DNA from 2 places in the Microbacterium sp. ZW T2_14 genome. Region 2 is predicted to be linked to the other one. Evidence: predicted binding sites of a transcription regulator. Region 2 holds the regulator's gene; the other holds the start of a gene.
The links. The regulator LexA, encoded in region 2, represses DNA repair genes until DNA is damaged. The targets are predictions, from matches to a motif close to TCGAACANNTGTTCGA.

Region 1: a site for LexA is predicted at 1,784-1,799, ahead of ACI3KY_RS05090 (DUF222 domain-containing protein). Genes of this name have one in related genera too.

What each region holds. Positions count from the first base shown of each region.
Region 1 covers NZ_JBJDRK010000009.1:65,208-68,519, reverse strand. The annotation lists gene ACI3KY_RS05095 (DUF1905 domain-containing protein) at 1-97, shown strand, start outside; gene ACI3KY_RS05090 (DUF222 domain-containing protein) at 365-1,753, opposite strand; gene ACI3KY_RS05085 (RNA polymerase subunit sigma-70) at 1,900-2,865, opposite strand; gene ACI3KY_RS05080 (nuclear transport factor 2 family protein) at 2,961-3,312, shown strand, end outside.
Region 2 covers NZ_JBJDRK010000012.1:30,598-33,909, forward strand. The annotation lists gene ACI3KY_RS06305 (histidinol-phosphate transaminase) at 1-652, opposite strand, end outside; gene ACI3KY_RS06310 (LysM peptidoglycan-binding domain-containing protein) at 722-1,123, opposite strand; gene lexA (transcriptional repressor LexA) at 1,518-2,198, shown strand; gene ACI3KY_RS06320 (hypothetical protein) at 2,303-3,312, shown strand, end outside.

The sequences.
Region 1 (3,312 bases), on a different contig from region 2:
GTCGTACGTGCTACCCCTCAAGAAGGCCGTGCGGGATGCCGAGCAGCTCGTCGACGGCGGCCCGGTGACTGTCCGGCTCGAGGTGCTGGACGGCTGAGTCCGGTCAGCAGGCGCGGGTGCCGTTGCGTGCCGCTCAGAAGGCGGGGTTCGACGACGATCTCGAACGGCTGCTCGGAAGGGCAGGTTCGACGACGACCCGAACGGCCGCTCAGAGCGGCGGGCTCGACGACGACCCTGAACGGCCTCTCCGAAGGGGCGGCTCGACGACGACCCTGAACGACCGCTCAGAAGGGGCGGCTCGACGACGACCCTGAACGGCCGCGCGGAAGGACCGGAGTCGACGACGGCTGGTTCGAGTGACAGCTCAGAACGGCGCAGGTTCGACGGCGACCTCGAGTCCGGTGGGGGTCATCCACCATTTGGCGCCGGTCTTCTCGTCGCGGTAGAGCCTCATCCTGCTCTTGGTCTTGATCACGTGGTGTGGTCTGCAGAGCGGATCGTTGTTGGCGTCGGAGGTGGTGCCGCCATACTGCCAATCCAGCCGATGATCGATGTCGCATTCCGGGGCGAGCCGCGTGCAACCGGGTGCGATGCACACCGGTTGTCGCACTCCGAGCCACCGCCTCAGCGCTTTCGGAACCCGGTAGGTGGTGCGGTCGACGTCGAGAACGGTCCCGGTGATCGGGTGGGTGAGGATCCGGACCCAGCTGGACGCCTCGCCCGCGAATCGCCTGGCCGTGTCGGTGTCGATCGGACCGTAGCCGTGGAGGGTGGCGGGCTCGTCGCTCTGGCCGAGGAGCGTCAGGACAGGGACGGTGACCGCGACCGAAGCGCGGCCGCGCGGGCCGGTCCCGGCAGTGAGGGCCGTCTCGCCGTTGATCAGGAGCTCGACCGCGACGTCGGCGCGCAGCTGCGCGAGGGTGCGCTCTTCGCCGGATTGTGCGCGCAGGTGCCGGGCGTGTGCGTCGATGCGGCGATCGACCGAGTGGAGGTCTGCGGCGCGACCGTAGATCGTGTAGGTCGCCATGCCGTCTGGATCGTTGGTCAGCCAGGTGGTGCGGTCGTCGGCTGCGCGCTGATGGCGCTCGTCGATGTGCTCGGGGTGCACACGCTCACGCACCACGCGGGCACGGAGGCGGAACTTGCCCGGCGTGAGCGTCTGCGCCGCGGTGGCGAGCATCTCGTCGAACCGCGCCCAGCTGTCGGGGCTGCGGTCGGGGAGCGTCGCCGCCTGCTGTGCCGCGGTGACCGCGTTCTGCTCGGATACGCCTCCGGCGCGGAATGCCGCCCACAGCCGGGGGCAACGGTCGCGAAGGGTGTCGGCATAGGCGGCGCGATTGCGGATCATCTGCTCCGACAGACCGAGCCGGATCGAGAGGTCGAGCGCCGCGGAGCGCACAGCGATCTCGGAGCGCTCGGCACGGACTGCTGAGATCGAACGATCCTGGGGGTCACGCCACGCGGGATCCAGGGTGGGATCGGCCCCGACCCACGGGTCGGGGCAGGCCGCGGCATCCGTCAACACCATCGAGATGGCGTGATACTGATCGGCGATCAGCATGCGCGTGCGCACCGTCAACGCCTCGAGCTCGGCGACTGCGACCGTGTGAGCCTCGCCACTCGCCGCGAGGGCTGCCAGAGCGATCTGAGGGTCGGTTTCGGCGAAGTCCCGGGGATCTGGTGCGAAGCGCCAGTCGTCGGAGTGTTCGGCGCGCCACTCCAGATCGGGATCGACATCCGAAGAAACATTCACAAGTCGAGCTTACCGGATCCGGCCCGAATATAGAACATAAATACGAGAAACGGTCGCGAACTCCGCTGGCCGCACCCGATGACTTCGAGCCGGCATGACGGATGCCGTCGCCCATGGTGGTGCCTTGACCAACCGCCCGATCGCGATCAGTCAAGGACGTCGGGCAGGTCGTAGTGCCGATGCAAGCCGTCGTCCAGGAATCGCATGATCGACGCGATCGCCGTGCCATCGGCGGATGGCGTGATCACGAGCAGACCTCGCGCTCGTTTCTGCAGGTAGCAGACGAAGGCCGGCCGTCCGGCCGCGGAGGTTTCCACGAGTTCGTATCGGCCGCCCGGTCGTCCCGCCGCACTGGCGCGCAGGAACGCACCGATGGCCGCCCGCCCGACGTAGCATTCCGTCGCCGGCGGCATCGCCAGCCAGCTCTCGTCGGTGAGCAGGCTGATGACCCCGTCCACGTCGTCCTGGGCGTAGGCCACGGCGAACCTCCGAGCGACATCCCGGTCCGCAGCCGTGGCATCCCTCGATTCGAACGGGGCCGCGGACGCGCGCGCACGCTGCAGCAGACCCTTCGCGGCAGTGGGGCTGGTGGTCAGGATGCCGGCCGCCTCGCGGAGGGGAAAATCCAGGACATCGCAGAGGATGAGCGCAGCCGTCTGGCGAGGTGGCATGCGCTGAAGAGCGGTCACGAACGCGAGCTCGATGCTCTCGCGAGCCGCTGCCCGGTGGGACGGATCGAGCTCGTCGATCAGCGCGTCAGGATAGGGCTGCAGGTGCGGCACGTCGAACGCCTTCGACGGCGTGGGCGGGTCGAAGGGCGGGACGGGCTCGAGTCGCGGACGACGGGCATGGCCCCGAACCGTGTTGAGGCAGCGCGTGGTGGCGATCCGGTACAGCCACGTTCGCACCGAGGAGCGCCCCTCGAAGCCGGGCAGGCCTTTCCATGCGGCGAGCAGCACCTCCTGCATCGCGTCGTCGGCGTCGTCCAGCGACCCGAGGATGCGATAGCAGTGCAGGTGCAGCTCTCGTCGATACGGCTCGACGAGGGCGGCGAAGGCTTCCCCGTCGCCCGCCTGGGCGGCGATCAACGTCGCCGAAGTCACGCGGCCCATCTTGGCAGGATCGACGCCGTGCGTTCCGATCCGGTGCAGCGCGGTGTCTATATCCATGACGCCGGCTGTGGCGTCCCCGTCGAAAGGAAAGTCTCATGACCGAGACCAGCCACTCCGCCGTCGACACGGCGCTCGACTACCACCGCGCCTGGACCGCCGGCGACCTCGAGGCAGCTATGTCTCGCGTGGCCGAGGACGTGATGTGCCATGCGCCCGCCGGCGCGATGTGCGGCGTCGAAGCCCTGCGCGCCTTCATGGGGCCGTTCGCCGGTTCGCTCACAGGGTCGCAGGTGCTCGCGTGCTACGGAACAGACGTCGAGGCGCTCCTTATGTACGACACCTCCACCGCGACGATTGCGAGCGCCCCGGGCGCGGAGCTCTACCGGGTGGAGCAGGGCAGGATCGTCGAGCTCCGCATCGTCTTCGACCGGTTGCCGTTCGCCCTGG
Region 2 (3,312 bases):
GTTCCCGCCCCGGCAGCAGCGTCAGCGCCGAACGCTCGTCGTGCGGGGCGAACTCGAAGTAGGCCTCGTCGACGATCACGATGCCGTCCGTCGCGTCATACGCGGCTTGGACCACATCGAGCCCGAGCGGGGTGCCGGTCGGGTTGTTCGGCGAGCACAGGAACACCACGTCGGGCGATGCGTCCGCGATCTGGGCGGCCGCATCGTCGGCGGTCACGGAGTAGTCCTCGGCGCGGGTGCCGGAGATCCACTCGGCGCCGGTGCCGCGGGTGAGCAGCGGGTACATCGAGTAGGTGGGCGCGAAGCCGAACGCCGTGCGTCCGGGTCCTGCGAAGGCCTGCAGGATGTGCTGGAGCACCTCGTTCGAGCCGTTCGCCGCCCAGATCTCGTCGCGCGTGAGGCCGTGACCCAGGTAGTCGGCGAAGCCCTCGCGCAGCGCGGTGAATTCGCGGTCGGGATACCGATTCACGTCGCTGAGCGCCCGCGCGATCGAGTCGAGGATGTCGTCCGCGACCTCTGCCGGAACGGGATGGGTGTTCTCGTTGACGTTCAGCGCCACCGGAAGGGGAGCCTGCGGGGCGCCGTATGGCTTCTGACCGCGGAGGTCGGCGCGCAAGGGGAGGTCTTCGAGACGTGCACTCACCTCTCCCATGCTAGGCCCGTAGGAGGGGAGGGTTCCGCCGCGTGACGACGCGAGACTCCGTCCACCGAGAGGCGGGACTCAGCGCCCGTCGTCGGGCGCCTCACCCCGGTCTGCCCCGGTGGGGATCGCGAGGTTCTGCCCGGCCCGAACGACGACGCTGTCGAGGGCGTTCAGGCGCACGAGCTCGTCGACGACGTCGCGGGGATCACGGTCGGGCGCGATCTCTTCGGCGATGCTCCAGAGCGAGTCTCCCGCGGCCACCGTCACCGTGTGGAAGGAACCTGCCGGCGCGCCGGCGTCACGGGTGGCGAGTGCCGCCCCGCCGCCGATCACCGCTGCGCTCAGAGCGATCACCGCGGGGAGGGCGGCCAGCGCGGCGAGCACCCGCCGGCCGCGCACGGTGAGGCGCAGGCGGGTGGGCCGAGCGGTGCCCCCGACAAAGCGGGGCTCGACGCTGCCATTCCTGACCGCGCCATTCAGCTCGACCGTGCCATTCACCTCGACCGTGGCGTTCGCCGGAACCCGCCGTGCGGCGCCCTGCACACGCTGTGCCGCCAGGCGCGCGGCGCGTGCCGGCGAGGGGACGGACGTCGTGAAGTGGATCGCGGTCATGCTGGGCTCCTCCCGATGGGGAGAGATTCGCATTCATCGCTCGGCCGGGAGCGATGAATGCGAACCTCTCTTCCGAAGCTATCTTCGAGACTGTACGATGTCAATACCGGATCCGGGCGACGATCTCTCGAACGCGACACGCGGCCGGGTTGTTCCCCAGAAGCGCGCGAGCCGGATACGGTTTCGATACGAGAACCCCACCACGGGCCTCCGACATTCGAAGAAACAGCGCTCCTCGCCGAGCGCAGGACGGAGCCGGAAGATGAGCGACGCGGCCGGGCGCGAGAAGCCCCAGACTCGTCGGCGCAAGAGCCTGAGCGACAAACAGTTGGCGATCCTCGAGGTGATCCAGCGGTCGATCGCACGCCACGGGTATCCGCCCAGCATGCGAGAGATCGGCGATGCCGTCGGCCTGAAGTCGCTGTCCAGCGTCACTCATCAGCTCAACCAGCTGGAGCTGAGCGGCTATCTGCGGCGGGACGCCGGCAAGACGCGGGCGATGGAAGTCCTGATCGATCTGCCGGGCACGGCGACCGAGAGTCCCGCGGACACCGCGCCCTCCGTCGGCGACGCGGCGCTGGTCCCGCTGGTCGGCCGCATCGCCGCAGGCGTTCCCATCACCGCCGAGCAGCAGGTCGAGGAGATCTTCCCGCTCCCCCGCCAGCTGGTGGGCAAGGGCGATCTGTTCATGCTCAAGGTCTCGGGCGAGTCGATGATCGACGCCGCCATCTGCGACGGCGACTGGGTTGTCGTGCGCTCGCAGGCGACGGCCGACAACGGCGAGATCGTCGCGGCCATGCTGGACGGCGAGGCGACGGTCAAGACGTTCCGTCAGCGTGACGGCCATACGTGGCTGCTCCCCCGCAACTCGGCATTCGAGCCGATCCTGGGCGACCAGGCGACAGTGCTCGGCAAGGTCGTGGCCGTGCTGCGCGCGGTGTGAGCCGGCCCGCGGCGGTCTTCGGGCCAGCGGCGGCCGATCCCGAGTTCGCCGCCGAATCGTGAGGTGACTGGCGGCGCGTCCCCAGCAGGCGCTATAAGGGGGGAATGACCGACCTCACCGCCGCGGACGAGAGCGCAGCGCTCCGCGCGCGTCTCGACGCCCTCGAAGCCGAGAACGCCCGCCTGCGCGCCGAGACGCTGCCTCCCGCCCCCGCCCCCACGGACAAACCCCAGGGCAGCCGGTGGCGCGCGTTCCTGTCGGCGCTGTGCATCGTCATCGCGACCATCCTGGTGCCGGTCTCCATCGTGGCCTCATGGGCGCGCGTCGAGCTCGTCGACGAGACGCGGTTCGTCGAGACATTCGCGCCTCTCGCGGAAGACCCGCAGGTGCAGGCGATGGTCGCCGACCAGGTCACCGTGGCCATCGAGGACTCCCTCAACCTCGAGACCCTCACCAACGACCTGTTCGACGGCATCCAGCAGCTCGACCTGCCGCCGCGCGCTCTTGCCGCACTCGACCTGCTTCGCGCGCCCGCTGCGCAGGGACTGCAGAACCTCGTCGACACCACGGTCACGCGACTGGTGGAATCCGATGCCTTCGCCGATGTCTGGGAGACGGCACTGCGCGCGAGCCACCGGTCGCTCGAGGCCGTAGCGGCCGGCGGCACGTCGTCGGGGGCGGTGGTGATCGAAGCGAACGGCGAGGTCGGCATCCAGCTGGCGCCGATCATCGAAGAGGTCAAGAAGCGTCTCGTCGACCGCGGAATCGGGTTCGCCGAGTCCATCCCGGTCATCGACAAGACGATCGTGGTCGCGCAGAGCGACGCTCTGACCGTGGTGGGCACCGTCTACAACCTCGCCGTCGCCGCCGGCTGGTGGACGCCGATCATCGCGCTGGTGCTGTTCCTGGCCGGCATCCTCATCGCACGGCGGCGATCCACGGCCGTCCTCGGCACAGGTGCCGGCATCGCACTCGGTGCCGGCGTGCTGGCGATCGGCCTGGGCATCGGCGGGTCGATCCTCGCGCTCAGCGCGCCGAGCCTCGGTGTTCCGGCCGGTGCGCTCGCAGCCATGTACGAGCAGGTGACCACTGCGATGCGCGACACGGCGGTGGT